Regions from separate parts of the Arthrobacter sp. Sr33 genome, predicted to be linked through region 2. Evidence: riboswitches for the same ligand, from Rfam matches in the RefSeq annotation. Region 2 holds a riboswitch; each other region holds the start of a gene.

Region 1 (7,466 bases), on a different contig from region 2:
GAGCGTGGATACACGTGATCGATGGTGGAGGCGCTTTTGCCGCAGTAGGCGCACAGATGGTTGTCGCGGCGCAGCACACCCCTGCGGGTGACCACAAGACTTTGCCGGTAGGGGATTTTCACGTACCGGTTCAGCAGGATGACCGAGGGGCGCCCGAGAATCTCATTGGGTCCGATGACCGGTTCCTCCCCTTCCGCGACGACGCTGGCTTTGCCGGCCAGCACAAGGACCAGCGCCCGGCGGAAGGTCACTACCGCCAGCGGCTCATATCCAGCATTCAGAACGAGAGTGCGCATGCACATTCCTCTTTGCCGATCAGGCCTCTACCCCTATCGCCGGGGTCGCAGGCCGAAATCCTGACTCCTTTTGAGTAAGGGTAGTTCGGCTGACGCTCGGTTAGCTAATTTTGATGGAGCTGGTCCACGCGTGTCGTCGCGGACCGATCGCCTTGACAGTCCGGGCGGCTGCCAGACGCACAAAAAGACCCGGAGGAAATTCCTCCGGGTCTTTTGTCGTCATGCGGGGTGTTCCTAGCCGCCGACGCGGATGAAGACTGGGCCCGAACCAAGGTCGGCTGGAGCGACCACAGTCTGGTTGCCGTTGAACCCACCGTGGACTGCCTGGCCGCCACCGATGTACACAGCGATGTGGGCCACTCCGGCTCCGCCATCTGTGTAGTAGATGAGGTCACCTGGGATGGCTTCGCCGGCGCTGACCGTGCGTCCGAGGGACAGGTACCCGGCTGGCCAGCCGTGGAAGTTGATCCCTGCTGCTGCCAGGGCGTTGCTCACCAGACGGGTGCAGTCCTGGGTGACTCCCAGCTGAGCCTGTGCTGCGGCCGCGATTGTTGCTGCCTTCCCTGAGGATGCGGCTGGGGCTTTCTGCGCGACGGGGGCCTCGGCTGCCGGAGCGGCCTGTGCTGGAGTGGTCCGGACGGGCGCTTCCGGCTCGACGTTCACTGCAGGTGTTACGGTAACCGGCTCTACGGTTTCGGGCTCAGCGGCCGGGGCCACGGCCGGAGCCTCTTCGATCTCCACAACGGTCTCAGCCTGAACAGTGACTGCTGGGGCTTCGACGACTGCTGGGGCTGCTACGGCTTTGACCGGGGTGCGGTTGAACGCAATGTCGGCGTCTGCGGGAGCTTCGACGGCGGCTGGAGCGGCCTGGATCTCCAGCGCGGAGGTCAGGGTGGTCCGTTCGGCTGATTCGAGGGAGAGCTCAGCAGCGTTGGCCGATACCCCACCGGTCAGGACAAGGCCTGATGCTGCGGCGATTACAGCTGCCTGACGGCCCATGCCGCCAGCGTTCTCGGTTACTGCTTTGGCCAGAGCCGAGAAGTTGGTGTTGTGGCGCTTATCGGCACGGTGACGTGCAATAGCTGTGCGAGTTGTCATTTTTGCGTTCTCCAGGGTTCGGTGTGGTCTTAGCTAACGCGGACGAAGCTAGCGCCGGGGAGGTCGGAAAGGGAATGGAGGTCGGTGTTCATGCCGTTCAGGCCACCGCTGATGACTTGGCCGTTTCCGACGTAGATGGCTACGTGGCCGGCGGTGATTACCAGGTCGCCCGCCGCTGGAGAGCCAACAACTGATCCGAAGGCGAAGAAATCGCCAGGCGCAATGTCGCCAACGGACTTGCCGACGGAGCGAAGTGCCTTCTCAACCATGGCGGTGCAGTCCTGCCCGACACCGATCTGGGAGTAGGCGGATCCGACCAGACCAGCGGCGATGTTACCGGAAGGGGCAGCCTTGGGGGCTGGCTTTTCGGCTGCGGGCGTCTGGGCTGGCGCAGCTGGTGCGACTACTGCTTCTGCTGCGGGCGCCTCAACTGGCGCTGCCTCGACTGGCGCTGCTTCCTGCACGGCGGGCTCTGCCACCATTTCGGCTACCGGCTCAGCGGCGGCTGTTATTGGCTCGATGACGTCGGCCTGCACCTCGACGACTGGAGCAGCTACGGCGGCGGGCGTCGCCGACACGGCTGCACGCTCGAAGGTGATCTCGGCGGTGGCGGGAGCGCTTACGGCGTCAGCCGTAGCAGCAATCGAGATCAGGGGGGTGGAGAGCTGAACGACACGCTCGGACTCACCGAACCCGTGGGCTGGCAGTCCGGCGGTCAGGACGAGCCCTGACGCTGCGACGATGACTGCTGCCTGGCGGCCGACGGAACCAGCGTTCGAGGAGACGGCGCTTGAGATGGCTGTCAGGGGGCTGGTGTGCGTACGGGCGGCCCTGTGGCGGCCCAGAGAAGAGCTAGTTGACACGTTCGATTGCCTCTCCCAATTGCCTGCGAGGTGAGCTGTCGGATTCGGATGGGAGTCACCCGGCCCTCTGATTCCCAGTGGAATCAGACGACTTAACCCCAAGGATTTCTTGCGAAATCCACTAATTGGTTCCCCCGCCTCTGCCATGCGAATTGTGCGAACGGAACCTCAGGCAGTGGCAGAGCTAGGCGATCTGCTCGAGGGTGCCAAACCTATTAGAATTTGGCACGAGATTGACGGTACATGAGATTGACCGCAATGTCACATTCCGGTCACGAAACGGTGTGTCCTTGGTTACAGCCAGCCCATGGGGTCCACGGCCTGACCGTCAACCATCACTTCAAAATGCAGGTGGCAGCCGGTGGATGCACCGGTACTACCGCTCTGGGCGACAACCTCACCGCGGTCCACTGACTGCCCCTCCTGGACACTGCTGGACGAGAGATGGTTGTACGTGGATTCGAGCCCGTTGCCGTGATCGATGACCACGCGGTTTCCACCGCCATAGGGGTGCCAGCTGGCAAAGGTGACAGTGCCGGACGCTGCCGCGAACACTTCAGTGCCGCACGAGCTGCTGAAGTCCTGACCTGAGTGGAGTTCCCCACCCAAACCGGTAATCGGGCTGACCCGGTAACCGAACGGGGACGTGACAATCAGCTTGTCCATGGGAGCTGACAGGGAGCCGCGGGCCGCTGCAGGTACAGCCGCTGAGTCTGCAGCGGTCATGATCTCGCTGAGCTTGGCGTCTGCGTCAAAGGTGCTCTGCAATGCGGTGCGGCTGAAGTCGACCAGCGCCGCGTCGGGAACGCTGATTTCCCGGGGCGCAACAGTCGCCTGCACGGTGGGCGCAACGGCTACGGCGGCCGCATTGTCGTCCTGCGGGGCCGTCCCCGCGGTGGTGGGTAGCGTAACGGTCAGCACCAGCCCGGACGCGGCGGCGGCGATGGCGAATTTTTGGCTCATCCCGGTGAGCGAAAAGTCGCCCCTGACCCGGGTTGCTCGTCGTCGTCGTTCGAGTCGTTGCGCGTCCCGAGGACGCACGGCAGGTACTGGGGCGCCGGCACGGCGGCGTCCCGAAGCATGGTGCTTCGACAAAGGGTCCCTTTCGTATATGCCTGCGAAGTTAGCTGTCGGATTCGAGTTCGGGAAGAAACTCGGCCCTGACCGGTCCGCCGAAGCAGCACCGCGTCCGGACTTCACCCCAAGGCGGCTTATCAGCCGCCGTCTGATGGGTCCTCCGCCCCTGTCACGGGTCTCAGCATCCAAATCCGCTGACAGGGTTAGGCGTGCGGTTTGGATAACGCTGATGTATCAACGTCAGCTTTCCATCATCCACGACCAGAAGCAAAAGAGATACGTTCGTTATCTTTTCCTGTGGATAACTTGCGGCAATATTGTGCCGTGGAGGGTTAGAGAGCCGGCCCGGCGACCGACACGAACACGTGTGCGGCGACCTCCGGCGGGAGCTCCAGCGCGCCCTCGATACCCTCGACCCTGACCGACACATAGTCGCCGGCCGCCTGCACGCCGATGACCGTTCCGGGCCGCAACCCACCCTCATCGAGTTGGGAGAGCAGTTCCGGGTCCACCTGAATGGGCTCGGCCAACCGGATAAGGGTAATCACTGACCCCTGAGGATTGGCGCCGATCACCGACAGGAGGCTGCGGACACCGTCGGTGAAGCCTTGGGTTGGCGGGCCGCCCAGGGCCTCAAGCCCCGGAATAGGGTTGCCGTATGGAGACTCGGTGGGCTTCCCCAGCAGCTCGTACAACCGCTGTTCAACCCGCTCGCTCATCACGTGCTCCCAGCGGCAGGCCTCTTCGTGGACATAAGCCCAATCCAGGCCAATCACGTCGGAGAGGAGACGTTCGGCGAGGCGGTGCTTGCGCATCACCCCGATGGCGCGACGGCGGCCAAGGTCAGTGAATTCGAGGTGGCGATCGCCCGAGACAATCACCAGCCCGTCGCGCTCCATCCGGCCGATGGTCTGGGAGACGGTGGGACCGGAATGGCGGAGCCGTTCAGCGATCCGGGCGCGGAGGGCAACAATGTTTTCCTCCTCCAGTTCCAGGATGGTCCGCAGATACATCTCAGTGGTATCGATGAGGTCCGTCATGCGGTTCAGCTCCTAGGCACTGGTGCGGGATGGAACAGCGGGCAGCTTTCGCGGTGGGAGCGCGGCACATATCGCCAGCGCCGAACACAAGTTCTACGCTCACCAAGGTTAACCCATTTACCAGAGGCCGCGGCAATCAGCGGCAACCGGGTGCCCGGTCGGGACATGTTCACAAATGCCACCAGGGGCGGGTAGTGCGGCAGAATGTATCCCGTCTTGTGTCGCACGCTTACCCCCTTGGAGAGACCATGAGCATTTCCCCGGACCAATTGATCCCCGCTGGCCTCCTTCCCGCCGACGGGCGTTTCGGAGCAGGCCCGTCGAAGGTGCGCGACGAGCAGATGGAGGCCCTCGCGCAGGCCGGACGGACCCTGCTTGGCACGTCCCACCGTCAGGCGCCGGTGCGCAACCTTGTCGGTTCGGTCCGGGAAGGCCTGAGCCAGCTGTTCAACGCGCCGGCCGGCTACGAGGTGGTGCTGGGCGTTGGTGGGTCAACAGCGTTCTGGGATGTGGCATCCTTCGGGCTGGTGCAGGACAAGGCCCAGCACCTGTCGTTCGGGGAATTCGGGGCGAAGTTCGCTTCCGCCACCAACAAGGCGCCCTTCCTCCAGGCATCCTCGGTGATCACCTCGGCCCCGGGGACGCGCCCCACCCCTGAAGCGGAAACAGGCGTGGACGTCTACGCCTGGCCGCAGAACGAGACCTCCACCGGTGTGGCAGCACCGGTGCACCGGGTCGACGGCGCCGCACCGGATGCCTTGGTCCTCATCGACGCGACGTCGGCCGCCGGCGGCCTGGACGTGGATGTCAGTGGGTCCGACGTCTACTATTTCGCTCCCCAGAAAAACTTCGCGTCCGACGGCGGCCTGTGGCTTGGCCTGTTCTCGCCGGCCGCGCTGGAGCGCGCAGCCCGGATCGCGGCGACCGACCGCTGGATCCCTGATTTCCTGAACCTCCAGACGGCCATCGACAACTCTTTACTGAACCAGACCTACAACACCCCGTCCCTGGCCACCCTGGTGACTCTCAACGCCCAGGTCGAATGGTTGAACCAGAGCGGCGGTCTCGAGTTCGCTGCGGCCCGCACCGCGGAGTCCGCGGGGCGGGTCTACCAGTGGGCGGAAGCGTCCGACGTCGCCACCCCCTTCGTCACCCGCGCCGAGGACCGCTCCAATGTCATTACGACCATCGACTTCGACGACTCCGTTGACGCTGCGTCACTCGCGAAGGTGTTGCGCGCCAACGGCATTGTCGACGTCGAGCCGTACCGGAAGCTGGGCCGGAACCAGCTGCGCATCGCGACGTTCGTCTCGATTGAACCGGACGATATTTCAGCCCTGCTGGCCTGCATCGACTTCGTGATCGGCGGACGCTAGCCCTCCGCCGCCCCTAAGATCCCAAAAGCCTGTGGCTGGACCGGATCTTAGGGATCGGTGAGAGGTTTGCCGAAGTCAGTTTCAATCCGCAGCCGACGCCGCGGGGCCGGATCGTAGCGAAGCCGTAGATGGTGGGCCCGCCAGGCCCAGATCATTCCCGCCAGCGCCGCAATGATGCCGGCCGCTGCGGCGACGGCGAGGCTCCACCGTGGACCAAAAGTGTTGGAGACCAGGCCGACGATTGGTGCGCCGAGCGGTGTGCCGCCGAGGAAAATGGCGAAATACAGCGCCATGACCCTGCCGCGCATCACCTGCTCGGTGGTGGTCTGGACGTACGCATTGGCACTGGTCATGAGTGTCAGCGCGAACAGGCCCACCGGGATCAGGGTGAGACCGAACAGCCAGACCGTGGGCGCCAGCGCTGCTGCGGCACAGGCGACCCCGAAAGCTGCTGCCGCCCCGTAAATGAACCGTAGCCTCGGTTTGCTGCGGCGGGCCGAGAGCAGAGCGCCCGCTACCGAGCCGACGGCCATCACCGATGACAGCACGCCGAACACTCCGGCGCCACTGTTGAACTCGGTGCGTGCCATCGCCGCGATGTAGACGGCAAAGTTGAGTCCGAAGGTGCCGACGATGAAGATCGCGAGCATCACCATCATCAGGTCGGGCCGGTTACGCACATATCTGAAGCCCTCCCGAATCCGGCCCTTGCCCGGCGGAGACTTCTCCAGGACTCGCAACTCGGACCGTCTGATGGTCATCAGCACAAAGATCATGGCGCCGAACGTGAGCGCGTTGATCATGAATACCCAGCCGGGGCCCACCGCCACGGTGAGCAGACCCGCCACCGCTGGGCCAACCATCCGCGCACCGTTGAAAGAGGCGCTATTCAAAGCGACTGCGTTGGGGAGATAGTCGTCCCTGACCAATTCGGAGACGAAGGTCTGCCGTGCTGGCGCGTCGACCGCGGAGACGAATCCGAGGGCGAGGGCAAAGGCGTACACATGCCAGAGTTCGGCCACCCCGAGCACCACCATCAGCCCGAGTCCGACGCCGAGTGCCGCCATCGAGAGCTGGGTGATAATCAGTAGTTTCCGCCGGTCCACCGAGTCTGCGATCAGACCTGCCCAGGGGGCGACGAGCAGTTGGGGGCCGAGCTGGAGCGCCATGACAATGCCCATGGCTGCTGCATCCTGATCGGTGAGGATGTCATACACCAGCCAGTCCTGGGCGGTGCGTTGCATCCAGGTGCCGATGTTGGAGACCAGTGCTCCGAAAAACCAGACCCGGTAGTTATGGATATGCAGCGAGCGGAACATCCCCATCAGGTGAGTTCCGCTCGGTCTCGTCCGCAACTACCCTGAGTCAACTGGTTATTCTCCTCCAGCAGCGTCAGGGGAAACTGATTCGTCCTTGGCGGAGTCCTCGGGGCGTACCCGCTCGGCCCAGGGAATCCAGGGTGGGGACAGCAATGACGTCTCGGACGGCAGCAGGCCAACCTCGGAGATCGTCGGCTCCTTACCGCGGGGTACCCGGGCCAGGGTGGCAAACCAGTGCCAGCCGCCGTAGCCGGGCAGGTGGGCTTCGAACCGGTGGGTCACCACCCGTTCGGCGTCGGGATAGGCGCCCACATGGGTGCCGACCTGCCCCTGCTCGGCAATCTCATTCACACCATTTCGCGCGAATTCCACAGCATCCGCCAATAGAGCGTCGGGC
Region 2 (7,466 bases):
CCCCAGGCCGATATTCACCGGTTCGAGGGAGCCAGCCATCTGGTCGGCGAGGATCGGGACATTGCGACGCCCCTGTTCGGGTGGCTCAATGGAGCCCGGACCCCAGGCGCAGCATCCCCAGGCGCAGCATCCCCAGGCGCAGCATCCCCAGGCGCAGCGTCCCCTGTGGCAGCGCCCCCAGAGGCAGCGCCCCCAGGCGCAGCGTCCCCGGATCAGGAACCAGCTCAAGCCAGCATGTTCCGCCCGCTGGAACACGAGCTGATTCAGCGCGCCAACGGCCCCCACGCGGACCAGTTGGCTGTTGCCGACATGGGCGCCGACGGCCAGATTGAGCGGTCGCTGTCCTGGCAAGGCCTTGAGCGTGAAGTGCAGACCCTCACCGCAGCTCTGCGGCAGATCGGCGTGCGACGCGGCAGCCGGATCAGCCTGATGGTTCCGCCCGGAGTCGAACTCACTGTGCTCCTGTATGCCTGCTTGCGGATCGGCGCCGTGATTATCGTCGCCGACGCCGGCCTGGGGAGAAAGGGCCTTAGCAAGGCCGTTCGTGGCACGGTCCCCGATTTCCTGATCGGCATCGACCTGGCGCTCACCGCCGCGAAGCTTTTCAACTGGCCGGGTCGCCGGATCAGTGTTGCGACGTTGCCGGCCGCGAAACGGAAGCTCCTCGGGGTGCAGCATTCGCTCGCCGAACTCCGCGCGGCCAGCGGAGATGGGACGTCTACCGAGACCGACGATGCTGGACTGGATCCTGCCGGTCTCGACCCCGATCGTCCCAATCCTGCCGGACTCGATCCCGATGGTCTTGATCCTGCCGGTCTCGATCCCGACGGCCTCGATCCCGATGCCGACGCGGCCATCCTCTTCACCTCGGGTTCCACCGGCCCGGCCAAGGGGGTCGTCTACACCCATCGGCGGCTCGCAGCGATGCGGGACACCCTGGCCCAGACCTTCAACATTCGACCCGGCGACGGGCTGGTGGCAGGGTTCGCGCCGTTCGCGTTGCTGGGTCCAGCCCTGGGGACGACGTCAATCACTCCCGACATGGACGTCACCAAACCGAAAACCCTATCCGCGGCGGCTCTTGCAGACGCCGTCGCCGCCATCCATGCGACCACCGTGTTTGCGTCTCCAGCGGCCCTTCGAAACATTCTCGCCACCCAGCCAGAACTCACTGACCAGCACCGGGCGGCATTGGCCGGTGTTTCACTGCTGCTCTCGGCCGGGGCTCCCGTGCCGTCACGGTTGCTGACCGAGCTGCTGGGTATCCTTCCCGGGGCATCGCTGCACACGCCCTACGGCATGACCGAAGCGTTACCCGTGACCGACGTCGACCTCGGGTTGATCCTCTCGGCCGAAGCCGATGCAGCAGCCGGGAATGTGGTTGGCGCTGGGAACGGCGTCTGTGTGGGCAGAGCTGTCTCGGGCGCAGAGATCACCGTTAGTCCCCTCAACCAGGAGGGTACCGCCGACGGCGACCCCACCACCGATGCCGGTATCACTGGGGAAATCCTCGTCCACGCTCCCCACGTCAAAGAGCGTTACCACCGGTTGTGGATGACTCAGCGTGAGAGCTCTCGCAGCGGCGGCTGGCACCGCACCGGAGATGTGGGCCATTTCGACGGCGACGGCAGGCTCTGGGTCGAGGGCAGACTCCCCCACATCGTGACTGCGTCGACGGGTGTTGTGACCCCGGTCGGGGTGGAACAGGTGCTGGAATCGGTCGACGTCGTCGGGCTGGCCGCGGTGGTTGGTGTTGGTCCGGCAGGCACCCAGGCGGTCGTTGCAGTGGTTGAGACCATTCCCCCGGTCAAGAAGCCTGGCCTGGCCGGAGCTGAGCTGGCGGCTCAGGCACGGAATGCGGCCCGGTCCGTCGGCGTGGAGTTGTCGGCAGTGTTGGCGGTCCCGTCGTTGCCCACCGACATCAGGCACAACGCGAAGATTGACCGGACAGCGGTTGCGGTGTGGGCTGCCGGGGTGCTCGCCGGCGGCCGGGTCGGCAAGCTGTGAGGGTTCTCGTCACCGGTGCCAGCGGGATGCTGGGCCGGGTTACTGCCGCGCTCCTCCAGGCGCAGGGTCACGCGGTCAGGACGTTTCAGCGGCGCCCATCCGGTCTGGCTGGCGTTGAAGACAGCCTTGGATCGATCACCGACCAGACGGCAATCCACCGCGCTGTGCAGGGCATGGATGCGGTGGTGCACCTCGCGGCGAAGGTTTCCTTCGCGGGTGCTGCGGCTGACTTCGAGGCAATCAATGTGGAGGGCACCCGTGTCCTGCTCGAAGAGTCGCGCGCGGCCGGTGTGCGCGACTTCGTCTTCATTTCCTCGCCGTCGGTGGCGCACGTGGGTGAGGCACTCGTGGGTCAAGGTGCCACTGAGGCCACTCCGGCTCTGGTGCGCGGCAATTACGCGCAGACCAAGGCTAAAGCCGAACTGCTCGCGTTGGACGCCAACAGCGAAGGTTTCAGGGTGGCAGCGGTCCGTCCCCACATTGTGTGGGGTCCCGGTGACACGCAGCTGGTTGAACGGGTGCTGGAGCGTGCGCGTGCCGGGCGCCTGCCGTTCCTTGACGCCGGCACCGCCCTGGTCGACACCACCTACGTGGATAACGCCGCCGCAGCGATCGGCGCAGCCTTGAGCGGCATGGATCGGTTGGCTGGACAAGCTGTGGTGGTCACCAGTGGTGAGCCCCGCCCGATCGGTGAATTGATCGCCGGAATCTGCCGGGCCGGAGGGGTTCAGCCGCCGCGGTGGGCCGTTCCTGGCGGTGTGGCACGGGTCGCGGGATCCCTGGTGGAATTCCTCTGGCAGCGCGGCGGGATCGAGAGTGAACCGCCGATGACCCGTTTCCTTGCGGAGCAACTATCGACTGCACACTGGTTTGATCAGCGCAGGACCCGCGAGTTGCTCGATTGGACGCCTACGGTGTCAGTGGATGAAGGTCTGGCCCGCCTGGCACAGCATTACCAGGGGAACCAGCATTACCAGGGGAACCAGGCTTCCCTCTCCTAGCGATCCATCGGAGCGTGGAGACGTCCCTGACTGTCAGTTCGTCCCCAGGTGAGCTGGCTCGGTGGTGGCACGCAGTTTTCCGTTGTCGTATCTTGACCCGTCGGTTGCCTCGGTGTCATTGGCTTGCCCTATCGGGGACCAAAGCGTCCGGAAAGCACGAATGCGCCACCGGATTTCTCCGATGACGCATTCGGGTGCTGACAACCGTACCGCTGACGCGGAGGGTTTAGAGGGTGTAGTACCCAACCAGTGGCATGGCGCTGACCGCGTGGACCAGGGTGCCCTGGCTCGGGTTCAGTGCGCTGACCATCTGGCCGCCACCGATGTAGATGCCGATGTGTCCGCCGCCGTTCTGGACGACAAGGTCGCCGGGCTGAGGGTTGCTGGTGGGGGTCAGCGCGCCCATCTGTGCCTGGCTGGTGCGGGGCAGGTCGATGCCGTGCTGAGCGTAGACCCACTGCACGAAGCCCGAGCAGTCCCAGCCGCCTGGCGAGGTGCCGCCGTAGACGTAGGGGGAGCCAACGAGGCCCTGTGCTGTTCCGGCGATCCCTGCGCTGGAAACCTGTCCGCCGGTGGATGCTGCTCCCATTGGCTGGATGGTCTCGGAAGCGGTGGTAATGCCCAGGGTGCTGGTTTCGGCAGGCGCCGGAGCGGCTGCTGGTGCAGCAACTGGGGCGGGAGCAGCAGCCGGAGCTGGTGCTGCAGCCGGTGCTGGTGCTGATACCTGAGTGGCCTGGCCGGCGTTGCCGGACAGTGAGATGACGTCACCTGGGTAGATGATCGAATCCCAGCCGAGACCGTTCGAGGCGAAGATGGCCTCGATGCTGACGCCGTAGGTGCTGGCGATGCTGCCCAGAGTATCTCCGGACTGAACGGTGTGAGTGGTGGAGCTGGCGGCGGTCGTCTGGGCAACTGGTGCGGAGACGGCGGCCGGGGCGCTGACGTTGACTTCGCCTGCAGCGTTGGCTGGGAGTCCGGCGCTGAACATCAGACCTGATGCGGCGACGACTACAGCTGCTGGACGACCGATGGCGCCAGCGTGAGAGCTAACTGCCTTGGAAACGGTCTGCATGGCGCTTGGTGGGGTTGCACGGTGGCGCGCGATATAACGGTTCTTGGACATGATGTTGCCTCTCCCAATGCCTGCGAAGTTAGCTGTCGGATTCGGATGGGAGCCACCCGGGCGCTGTGCGCCTTCACCCCTAGGTCGTCTGGCGACGACCACTACTACTGGTTCCCCCGCTTCTGCCTGATGTGTGCGAACGGACCTTACGACGGCGGCAGAATTAGGCAATCTGTCGAAAGGACGCTGAGTTGAACGGAACCCAACGTGCGGTCCACTGTACATTTCCTGGTCCGGGTTTGTCACATTTAGGTTACGGCGGCAGTATGCTGTTGGATGTCCCAGGTCGGGGCGCGGGTCCGACCGTGGAGGGCTGAGGCAATCCAACACGACCTGCAGGAATTCCGCCGGGGCGTGAACGAGCATCGAATAGGTGACACGGAGAATCCGTGCTCGACCGGTGGTGAGCAGGTTCCATCGGCGGCGGTCTTCGGCGAATTCGGCGGGACCACTGTGATGGTTGCGTCCGCCGGGTTCGATGCCCAGCTGTCCTTCGACGAACAGATCAAGCCGTCCCACACCCTTGATGTACACCTGTGTTTGGACGCTGAGTCCTGCGCGGCGCAGGTGGGTGACGCTCACATGGAGCCACGATGATGGACGCAGCACCCAGAGGTTTGGTTGCGTTGCGGCACTGATCCAGGCCAGTTCAGCTTTGGCACACGATGCAGTGAGCAGACTCCCAGTGATGCCGGGTAGCGCAAAGACTCCTGGCCCGGGGTTTACCACCTCACCCTTTGCGAGGGCCGCGCGGAGGTGACCAGATCCCAGACCGGCGCGGGTGAGTTCCCTACGGCGTGCCACGCCGCCTAGTTCTTGCAGTGTCTTGACCGTGTCCATGCCCAATGGTCGCCCTCTTTGGGGGTGTCAGTGCGGCGTCACCCGTTCTATGTGGGTAAGTCTCCTTGGTGGAGCGGGAGTGGGACTGGGGCTAGTGGGCAACGTGGCACAGGTGAGGTGCGAGGGAGTGCTGAACCAAGGATCCCGGCTGCAGGGATGCGCTACCAGCGGCCGTTGCGGGGCTTCGGCTGACACCGCGGGCAGCTGAACGACGAACGGTTCATAAACATCTCGCGGCGGATCAGCGAAAGGCCGTCAAAGAACGGGTCGGCGGCGCAGCGGGTACAAGGTTCGCCCTCGCGGCCATAGGCGTTGAGGGAACGTTCAAAGTAACCGGAGCTGCCATTGACATTCACATAGAGCGAGTCAAAGCTGGTGCCGCCAGCGTCGAGCGCCCGCAGCATCACATCACGGCAGGCATCAATCAGCCGTAGGGCATCGGCCCGGCGCATGACATCCGTGGGGCGGGCATAGTGGACTTTGGCTGCCCACAGCGCTTCGTCGGCGTAGATGTTGCCGATTCCCGATACCAGTCCCTGGTCCAGTAGCGCTCGTTTAATTCCGGTCCTGCGTCGCCGGAGCTTTGCGAAGAAGTCATCGAAGGAGAATGCCGGATCCAGCGGATCGCGGGCTATATGGGAGGCCTCAACCGGGATCAGCGGCAGTGGACTCTCCCCCAGCCCACCCGGATGGCCGTCTGTGGTCGACACCATCGACGTCACAAAGAGGCCGCCGAAAATGCGCTGATCAACAAACCGAAGCTCCTGCGGCAGGGGTCCGGCATCAGGATCGTCGACAGCCGACAGGGTGAGCCTGACCCGCAAGTGCTTTTCCTCGGGCAAGCCTGCGTCTTTGACCAGCAGCTGGCCGCTCATGCCCAAGTGAGCCATCAGGGCCACTGGCGCGACACCACTCGTGCCACCACTCGTGGCAGTCCCACCAGCCTCGGCCGGAGGTGCCAACGGCATCCACAGGAACTTTCCCCGCCGCACCACGTCCAGCACCCGGGCTCCCACCAGATTGCCGGCGAAGTCTTCGGCGCCCAGCCCGTGCCGGCGGATGGAGCGGACATCAAGGATGTCGACGTCGTCAATGGTTCGTCCCAACACCCAGCGGGCGAGGCCGCGACGCACCACCTCAACCTCGGGAAGTTCAGGCATGGTACGGCTTAGGCTGACTCGGCCGAACCGGGGGCGGCAGTCACGTCAGAAGCATCAGCAGGGCCAGTGCCATTGGCCGGGGTCGACACCGAGTAAGCGGCCGATTTGGGTTCGTGGGCGAGGTGCCGGAGCATCTTCCACGACGCGGCGGCTGCCTCCTGCTCGGCTTCCTTCTTGGAGGGGCCCGACCCGGAGCCATACGGCAGTCCGCCGACGATGAGGAGGGCTTCGAAGGTGCGTGCGTGGTCGGGGCCGGAGCCGGTGACCTTGTAGTCAATGGCGCCGAGCCGGCGTGCCGCGGCGATTTCCTGGATGCTGGTTTTCCAGTCGGTGCCGGCGCCCATCGCTGCAGCACTGCCAAGCAGCGGCGCGACAAGCCGCATCACCATGGCCCGGGCAACTTCAATACCGTTGTCCAGGTAGGTAGCGCCAATAATGGCCTCCATCGTGTCAGCGAGGATCGAGGCCTTGTTCTTGCCGTTGGTCAGCTTCTCCCCCTGGCCCAGCAGCACATACTCGCCGAGGTCCAGTTCGCGGGCAATCCCGGCCAGGGCACGGGTGCTGACGACGGCGGAGCGTCGTTTGGCGAGATCGCCCTCTGACAGGTCGGGGTTATCCCGGTACAGCGCATCGGTGACCGCAAGTCCCAGCACCGAGTCGCCCAGGAACTCCAGGCGCTCGTTGGTGGGGATGCCCCCGTGCTCGTAGGCGAACGAGCGGTGTGTCAGGGCAAGACGAAGCGTCCCGGCGTCTATAGAGACACCGAGACGCTTCAAAAGGTCTTCAGTATTAGCCACGTCTACTTACGCATTCGCATAAGAACGCTGCGGGTCCCCCGTTGCCGGGGTACGCAGCGGTCGTTAGACGTCGGCTACTTTGCGTCCCTTGTACTCAAGGAACAGTGCAGTGCCGGCGGAGTCGGTTACTACCTTGGCCTGGTGAGCCAGGCTGTAGGTAACGCGGCCGTTCTCCACGGTCTTCACCAGTTTGGGCGCAGTTGCCTTCCACTGGGACCGACGTGCACGGGTATTCGAGCGGGACATTTTCCGCTTAGGAACAGCCACGACTAACTCTCTTCTCTCTCGACAGACTCTGTACTTGCTGCCGCGTCGCTTGACGCTGCAGTGCCAGTCAACCCGGAAAGGGCGGACCAGCGGGGATCCAAAATTTCGTGCTGATGATCGGGGTCATCTGCAAGGCGTGCTCCACATTCAGAACACAGACCCTCGCAGTCCTCCCGGCACACCGGCTGGAACGGCAGCGACGTTACCACTGCGTCCCGAAGCACCGGCTCAAGATCAATTGAATCCCGATCTACCCGGTGCTCTTCAACAG
Region 3 (7,466 bases), on a different contig from region 2:
GGATGCTGGTGCCACCCTTAACCGGATTCACCGGCTACTCACTCCGCAGCCGCCCTTGTCGCTGCCCCAGCGGGCGGCCGCCCTCGGCGCCTCGGGACTGCTACTGGGGGCGCCGACGCTACTGCTGATTGCCCCCTGGGTGCTGGGTTAGCGCTGCCTGGCGCTGGTTTTATGAGCAATGCTCCCACTGATCGGGCACGGTCACTGGGATTGGCTAGATACTCTCAGTGACCGTCGGTGATCGTTGGGACACTTAGTCGCGGCATCCGGCGCGGCTGGTACAGGAACTGTGGAAATAATCCGCGCCCCAAAGTGGGGGGGTAGCTCGGCGAGCTAATGAGTTGGCTCGTGGCAGGTGCCATGACGAGTAGTCATGGGAGCGGATCGTGTGGCACTATCTGCTTTCCGGAGATACGAAAGTGGCAGGTGCCCTCCGTCCAGGACACCCGCCACTTTCAGTTCAGTTCACAAAGAAACTCCGTGAGTCAGGGTATTAGCCGTTGACTCGTACGAAGTATGAACCGCCGAGGTCGGATAGTGGGTGCTCGATGGTGAGGTTTGATCCGTTCATGCCGCTGCTGATGACCTTGCCGTTGCCGACGTAGATGGCAATGTGGCCGGGGCGGACGACGAGATCGCCGGGCGCGGGGCTGGAGACCCGGGTTCCGTACTGGTCGAACTGCAGGGGTCCAAGGTCGCCGACGTTCAGGCCGATGGAGCGCAGAGCGCGTTCGACGAGGATGGTGCAGTCCTGGATGGAACCGAGCTGCCCATAGGCCGAGGCGACCAGTGCTGCGCCAACTCCGCTGGCCGGAGCTGCCTTGGCTGCGGGTGCGATCGGGGTGATGGCACCGGAGGCCAGTGTCATCATTGCTGGTGCCGCATCGGCAGCGGGTGCGGCTGGTGCTGCAACTACTGCCGGTGCGGCGGGTGCTGGTGCAGGTGTTGAGTAGAACGCCTGGCTTGCAGTTGCTGCTGGAACGGCGGCTGCGCTGACGGCTGCGCCGCCGGTGAGCTGGATCTGCTGACCTGGGTAGATGATTGAAGCGTAGGACAGGCCGTTTTGCGCCAACAGGGTGTCGAGGTTAATACCGTGCAATGCGGCGATCGCTCCCAGCGTGTCTCCGGATGCGACAGTGTGGACTCCTGTTGCGGGTGCTGAGACTGCCGGAGCGGTGGTGGCTGCGCCCTGGGTGTAGGTTCCTGCGTGGGCGGTCGCTCCGACGGAGAAGACGAGGCTGCCGGTCGCGACGGCGATGATGGCTGGCTTGCCCAGTGCTACGGCCTTGGTCCTGGCCGACTGGGTCAGACCCTCGAGGGCGATGGAGTGGGTGGTGGCGGCGCGGTGGCGTGCCGAAATGGACTGACGTGACATGATTGTTTGCCTCTCCCATGCCTGCGGGGTGAGCTGTCGGGTTCGGATGGGAGTCACCCGGCCGTCCTCTACCTATGGGCTACGCCTGCCATCGCGAACGATGCTGCAGGTCTAGCACTGGATAGTCAGATCGACTTAACCCCGAGGGTCACCGCGTGCGGTGGCCCGGTGGAAACGTGGTTCCCCCGTCCCTGCCATCTGGATTGTGCGAACGGGTCCCGGTGCAGCGGCAGGGCTCGGCATTCTGCGCGGGAATGTGATCTCGGCGGGGTGCCGGGATCACTCGAATGAGAATACCCCACCGTGGTATCGAAGTCACGTTAGGGTAACGGGATTTTCAAGGATCACCGCACCCGCGGGCCGCCGACCCTCCAGGGAACCTATTTCATCTATCGAGCGTTCACGGCGGGGTGGATCGTCGATGATACTTATAAAGGCCGCGCAGAGCGCATGGTCGAGGACGTACCAACGGCCTCATCTGGGTCCGACCAGAACAGGTCGGAGCATTGAAAGGATAGCGCCGTGAACGCCGGAGCCGGACCTCGGAACAGTACCGATGACACCCCTGGGGCAGCTGCCACGGAAGTCCCCGCGCCGGAGTCCACCGTCGCGGATCAGCCGGTTACCGCCGGTGCGGTGCACGGTTATTCCCCGGACAAGGCGGCCTATTTGCGGCGTCTGAAGCGCATTGAAGGACAGGTCCGTGGGATAGCACGGATGGTCGACGAAGATCAGTACTGCATCGACATTCTCACCCAGGTCGCGGCGGTCAACAGTGCCATGCACGCCGTGAGTTTGGGCCTGCTGCAAAACCACTTGCAACACTGCGTCGTCACCGCAGCCCAAGAAGCCAAAACCACTGGGTCCTCCGAAGCCGTCGACGCGAAGGTCAAGGAAGCAACACAGGCAATCAGCAGACTACTGCGCTGAGCCTTCCGTCGGCGCATATGCGCTCCCAGGCTTCATCAGGTTGGCGTGAGTGGCTTCAATTGGTTAGCCCGGCCGGATGAGCTTCGGGAACGGCCACGAAGACGGTTTCAATTCCCGCGTCGGTGACTTTATCTGCCGCATCGGGCAGAAGCACACCCGAGGGTGTTCATCCGTACCCAGAATCGGTGAGATCCACCTCGCGCCCGGGAAATCCGGCCGGACCAGGGAAAAAGTCAGGCGCTCAAAAGCTGGTACCCGGCCTGCTCGACCGCCGAGCGTACTGCTGCTGAGGGAACCGCCTCGTTACTGTAAACGGTGACCGTGGAGGTCCCGCCGGACACGAGATCAATCTGGGCGTCGGTGACGTCATCAATCCCGCCGACTGCAGAGCTAACCCGGGACGCGCACGACCCACAGGTCAGGCCAGCGACACCGAAACTGGCGCTGATGCTGCCAGCCTGGGGAACCGTTTTGGCTTTGCTGTCCTGGGGGGCGCAGCAGGCACATCCGGAAGATGATGTGTCGGTCAGGGTCAGTTCGGAAGAAGTGCCGCACATGAGGGTCTCCAAAAAGTGAGGAATGGTTGTTCGAGAATCAGCGGGTGTAGCCATCCGGGTCATTCACGTTGGCTACAGCTGCTTGAGGGACCTTCTGGGAGTAAGCGGCCCCCTTAGGGCCGGACTTCCCACTTGGGTACTCATAAGGTATACCCCCTAGGGGTATATGTCAAGGGTTGATCCGGGTACCCGGATCCCGCAGCGACTGAAGTCACCCTGGGACCGATTGGGACCTAAGACTCTACTTTTGGGCCGACGCTAGGCGGAGACTGGAAATCATCTCGAGGTGAAAGGTATCCGGCATGATGTGGGGTTATGGGCAGGGATCAGCGTGGATGTGGCTTTGGGGCGTCCTCCTGATCATCGGGATTGTGCTGTTGGTACTGCTCGCAGTCAGGGTCCTTGGCAACGGAGGCCGTGTCGGATACGCGTCACGGGATGCCTCAGGGGTGGGCGGCCCGCCCCACGGCCGGAGCACCGCCCACCAGATCCTGGACGAGCGCTTCGCGAAGGGAGAACTCACCGCCGAAGAGTACCGCGAACAGCTCGAAGTTCTCGGTGAGGGCCCGTAGCAAACCCCCCATCAGCCGCCGCCAAGCGCTGCTACTGGGGGGACTCGGCATCGCGGGGACGGCGACTGGAGGTGCAGGCCTGATCTGGACTCTAACAACGCGGGAGCCACCCGTCACGGGAAGCGAACTAATCCAACCTCCAGTGTTACGAAGCAACAACGGTCAGCTACAGGTACGGCTGGAAGCCGCACCGGGACAAATATTGCTGGCCGGCCGACAGGCCGCAGCCCTCGGTTACAACGGGGGTATCCCCGGCCCGACACTCCGCGTACAAGCTGGCGATGTCCTCAAGATCAGACTCGTCAACAACCTGGACCAGCCCACCAACCTGCACGTTCACGGGCTTCACGTCTCTCCCGAAGACAATGGGGACAATGTCTTCATCTCAGTCGACCCCGGCAACACCTTCAACTACGAATACAAACTCCCAGAGGATCATCCACCTGGCGTGTACTGGTACCACCCACACCACCACGGCATGGTCGCCGATCAGATCTTCGCCGGGCTCTTTGGAGCAATCATCGTTGAGGATGTGGAACCCATCGAGGTGAGTACGGAACGGGTACTGGTCATTTCGGACACCACCCTGGACAGACTGGGAAACATCGTCGCAGTCCCGGCGATGGAACGGATGATGGGCCGGGAAGGTGAACTGGTCCTGGTCAACGGGCAAAGCAACCCGCAATTAAGTGCCCGCCCCAGGCAACGGGAACGGTGGCGCATCATCAACACGTGCGTGTCCCGTTACCTCCGCCTACAGGTCGACGAGGGGCAACTGCAGCTTCTCGGCATGGACTCCGGGCGCCTGCCAACACCCGAGAGCGTGGATCGACTTCTCCTGCTGCCCGGAAACCGGGCCGATCTTCTCATCTCCATCCCGGCCGGTGATTCCGTGCTCCGAGCGTTCTACCAGCGCCGGGGAAGGGCACCGGGAATGACGGGACGCGAATCCGGAGCACGCAACAACCCGGCCGGCCGCCCCGACGGCTTCGCGCTGGCCACCCTCCACGTGTCCGGCGAACCGGTCGCATCCCTGACAGCCCCGACCACGCAGAAGGGACTGGGAGACCTGAGGTTAGCCCCTATCGCGGCACGCCGGGAAATCGTCATGGCCGGCGGGGGCATGGGCGGGGGCATGGGCATGGGCATGATGCGTTTCACCATTAACGGCAACGAATTTAACCGGGACAGAACAGACACAACGGTAGCGGCCGGGAATGTGGAGGAATGGACGCTGACCAACACGGGCCCCATGGACCACCCGTTCCACCTGCACGTCTGGCCGATGCAAACTATTGAAGAAAACGGTCAGGTAGCGAACACAACGATATGGCGGGACGTGGTGAACGTGCCCGCCAACGGAAGTGTAAAAGTTCGGGTGGCTTTCAACGATTTCCGCGGACGCTCCGTCTACCACTGCCACATCCTGGATCACGAAGACCTCGGCATGATGGGGACCATCGAAGTCCGCTGACAAATCCGTAGCAAGACTTATCCGACTGACCTTGTGCCCTTGGCGGGACTTGACCCCACGAGGGGTCAGGCGTCAATCCGCTCCCGGTCCAGGGAGGCGGCGCCAGCCACGATGAAATCCTTGCGCGGGGCGACGTCGCTGCCCATCAACAGATCGAACACCCGCTCAGCCGATTCGGCTTCCTGGATCCGCACCCGCCGAAGAGTCCGGTGCCTCGGGTCCATGGTGGTTTCCGCCAGCTGCTCGGCGTCCATCTCACCGAGCCCCTTGTACCGCTGGATGGGTTCCTTGTAACGCTTGCCCTGCTTTTCCAACTCTGCCAGCAGCCGGGAGAGTTCCTGCTCGGAGTAGGTGTAGATGGTGTCATTCGTTTTTGACCCGTGGTTGACCACCTCGACCCGGTGCAACGGCGGGACCGCCGCATACACCCGGCCGGCGTCTACGAGCGGCCGCATGTACCGGAAGAAAAGGGTGAGGAGCAGCGTGCGGATGTGGGCGCCGTCAACGTCGGCGTCGGTCATCAGGATCACTTTCCCATACCGCGCTGCGTCCAGCTGGAAGCTGCGGCCCGACCCGGCGCCCACCACCTGGATCAGCGCCCCACACTCGGCGTTGGCGAGCATGTCCCCCACCGATGCCTTCTGTACGTTCAGGATCTTGCCCCGGATGGGTAGCAACGCCTGATAGTCGGAGGAGCGGGCGAGCTTGGCGGTGCCCAGCGCACTGTCACCCTCGACGATGAACAGTTCGGACCGTTCGACGTCGTCAATCCGACAGTCGGCCAGCTTCGATGGCATTGAGGACGTTTCCAGGGCGTTTTTTCGCCGCTGGGTTTCCTTGTGTACCCGCGCCGAGATCCGGGATTTCATCTCGGCAACAACTTTTTCCAGCAGGAGCGCGCTCTGGGCCTTGTCGCCCCGGGCCGTGGAGTTGAGCTTGGCCAGAATCTCCTTTTCGACCACTTTCGCGACGATTGCCCGCACCGCGGAAGTGCCCAGGATTTCCTTGGTCTGGCCCTCAAATTGGGGCTCTGCCAGACGCACGGTCAGGACCGCTGTCAGTCCGGCGAAGACGTCATCCTTCTCGATCTTGTCGTTGCCGGCCTTGAGCTTTCGAGAGTTGGCCTCGATCACTTTGCGGAAGGACTTCAGGAGGGACTGTTCGAAACCGCTCTGGTGGGTGCCGCCCTTGGGAGTGGCAATGATGTTCACGAAGCTCTTCACCGTGGTGTCGTAGCCGATCCCCCAGCGCAACGCGATGTCCACCTCGCAATCGCGTTCCACCTCGGCGATCTCGCTATGCCCGTTCTCGCCCAGCACCGGCACCGACTCCTTGAACCGGCCTGAGCCGTGCAGGCGCCACACATCGGTCACCGCGCTGTCCGCTGCGAGGAAGGTGGTGAACTCCGAGATTCCGCCGTCGTGCTGGAAGACTTCCTCCAACGCTCCCGCCTCGGCTGCGGTGCCAGGGAGGCGCCGCTCGTCACGGAGGGTGATCCTCAGCCCTGGGACCAGGAAGGAGGTTTGGCGGGCCCGTGCCTGGAGTTCCTCGTAGGAGAATTTTGCGTCCGGGGTGAAGATTTGCCGGTCAGCCCAGTACCGGATCCGGGTACCTGTCACACCCCGTTTGGTGGTGCCGACCACCTCGAGCCGGGAGCTTTCGAGGAACGGTTCGAACTTGGCGGTCGGTGACGGTGACTTCGCGTCCAAGAAACGGCCAGGTTCGCCACGCCTGAACGACATCTGGTAGGTCTTGCTGCCGCGGTCAACCTGGACATCCAGTCGGGCTGACAGGGCGTTGACCACGCTGGCGCCGACACCGTGGAGGCCGCCGGAGGCCGTGTACGAACCGCCACCGAATTTTCCGCCGGCATGCAGTTTTGTGAAGACCACCTCGACGCCGCTCAGACCGGTCTTGGGTTCCGCGTCCACCGGAATGCCCCGCCCGTCGTCGTGAATCTCGACCGAACCGTCCGGGTGGAGTATCACCTTGATGCTTTGGCCGTGTCCGGCGAGTGCCTCATCCACCGAGTTGTCGATGATCTCCCAGAGACAGTGCATCAATCCGCGGGAATCAGTTGACCCGATATACATGCCGGGCCGTTTACGGACGGCTTCAAGGCCTTCCAGGACGGATAGGTGCCGGGCGTTGTATTCGGTGCTTGGTGGCGCCACGTTGGGTGAGACTCCTTGGCAGGGGGTACAGGTGAGAGGCGACACCGGTCTTCGGGCGCCGCGCCGGGGGCCTCCGGACGCATGGCTTAAGCATATTCCCCCACCCGGGTTGTTCGGCTTAGGCGGGCCGCAGATCAAGCGGCAAAGGTGTGACGACGTCGGTCTATGCTACGCGCTCAGCGAAAGACCACCCAGCCTGCAATAGAACGGCAACGAATAGTGGTTATATGAACTACAGGAACCACTAAGGAGGCAATCATGACAACAGCAGTAGCAACCCGCGAGATGTCCGCGCTGGACCGCTGTGACCGCTGCGGAGCCCAAGCCTATGTGCGCGCAGTTCTTCAGTCCTCCGGTGGTGAGCTGCTTTTCTGTGGCCACCAC

What was found. A riboswitch is a leader RNA that binds a small molecule or an ion and turns the genes downstream of it on or off. The one in region 2 is predicted to bind cyclic di-AMP.
Region 1: it holds a riboswitch for cyclic di-AMP, as region 2 does, so the genes downstream of both, ACX80T_RS13665 (M23 family metallopeptidase) here and ACX80T_RS13925 (C40 family peptidase) in region 2, are expected to answer to the same signal.
Region 3: it holds a riboswitch for cyclic di-AMP, as region 2 does, so the genes downstream of both, ACX80T_RS13030 (C40 family peptidase) here and ACX80T_RS13925 (C40 family peptidase) in region 2, are expected to answer to the same signal.

Annotation. Positions count from the first base shown of each region.
Region 1 is NZ_JBTNDD010000010.1:98,524-105,989, forward strand. Features, by position in the region: gene ACX80T_RS13650 (HNH endonuclease) at 1-296, opposite strand, end outside; gene ACX80T_RS13655 (NlpC/P60 family protein) at 531-1,394, opposite strand; gene ACX80T_RS13660 (NlpC/P60 family protein) at 1,424-2,257, opposite strand; cyclic di-AMP (ydaO/yuaA leader) riboswitch at 2,263-2,426, opposite strand; gene ACX80T_RS13665 (M23 family metallopeptidase) at 2,552-3,352, opposite strand; cyclic di-AMP (ydaO/yuaA leader) riboswitch at 3,355-3,528, opposite strand; gene ACX80T_RS13670 (metal-dependent transcriptional regulator) at 3,667-4,374, opposite strand; gene serC (phosphoserine transaminase) at 4,623-5,750, shown strand; gene ACX80T_RS13680 (MFS transporter) at 5,798-7,075, opposite strand; gene ACX80T_RS13685 (DUF3027 domain-containing protein) at 7,124-7,466, opposite strand, start outside.
Region 2 is NZ_JBTNDD010000011.1:8,289-15,754, forward strand. Features, by position in the region: gene ACX80T_RS13915 (alpha/beta fold hydrolase) at 1-2,007, shown strand, start outside; gene ACX80T_RS13920 (NAD-dependent epimerase/dehydratase family protein) at 2,004-3,008, shown strand; gene ACX80T_RS13925 (C40 family peptidase) at 3,235-4,131, opposite strand; cyclic di-AMP (ydaO/yuaA leader) riboswitch at 4,135-4,311, opposite strand; gene ACX80T_RS13930 (hypothetical protein) at 4,486-4,728, shown strand; gene mutM (bifunctional DNA-formamidopyrimidine glycosylase/DNA-(apurinic or apyrimidinic site) lyase) at 5,133-6,131, opposite strand; gene rnc (ribonuclease III) at 6,140-6,928, opposite strand; gene rpmF (50S ribosomal protein L32) at 6,992-7,195, opposite strand; gene ACX80T_RS13950 (YceD family protein) at 7,198-7,466, opposite strand, start outside.
Region 3 is NZ_JBTNDD010000009.1:136,170-143,635, reverse strand. Features, by position in the region: gene ACX80T_RS13035 (M56 family metallopeptidase) at 1-151, shown strand, start outside; gene ACX80T_RS13030 (C40 family peptidase) at 494-1,375, opposite strand; cyclic di-AMP (ydaO/yuaA leader) riboswitch at 1,379-1,595, opposite strand; gene ACX80T_RS13025 (metal-sensitive transcriptional regulator) at 1,898-2,305, shown strand; gene ACX80T_RS13020 (heavy-metal-associated domain-containing protein) at 2,539-2,862, opposite strand; gene ACX80T_RS13015 (SHOCT domain-containing protein) at 3,165-3,434, shown strand; gene ACX80T_RS13010 (multicopper oxidase family protein) at 3,445-4,908, shown strand; gene ACX80T_RS13005 (DNA gyrase/topoisomerase IV subunit B) at 4,974-7,082, opposite strand; gene ACX80T_RS13000 (DUF7455 domain-containing protein) at 7,341-7,466, shown strand, end outside.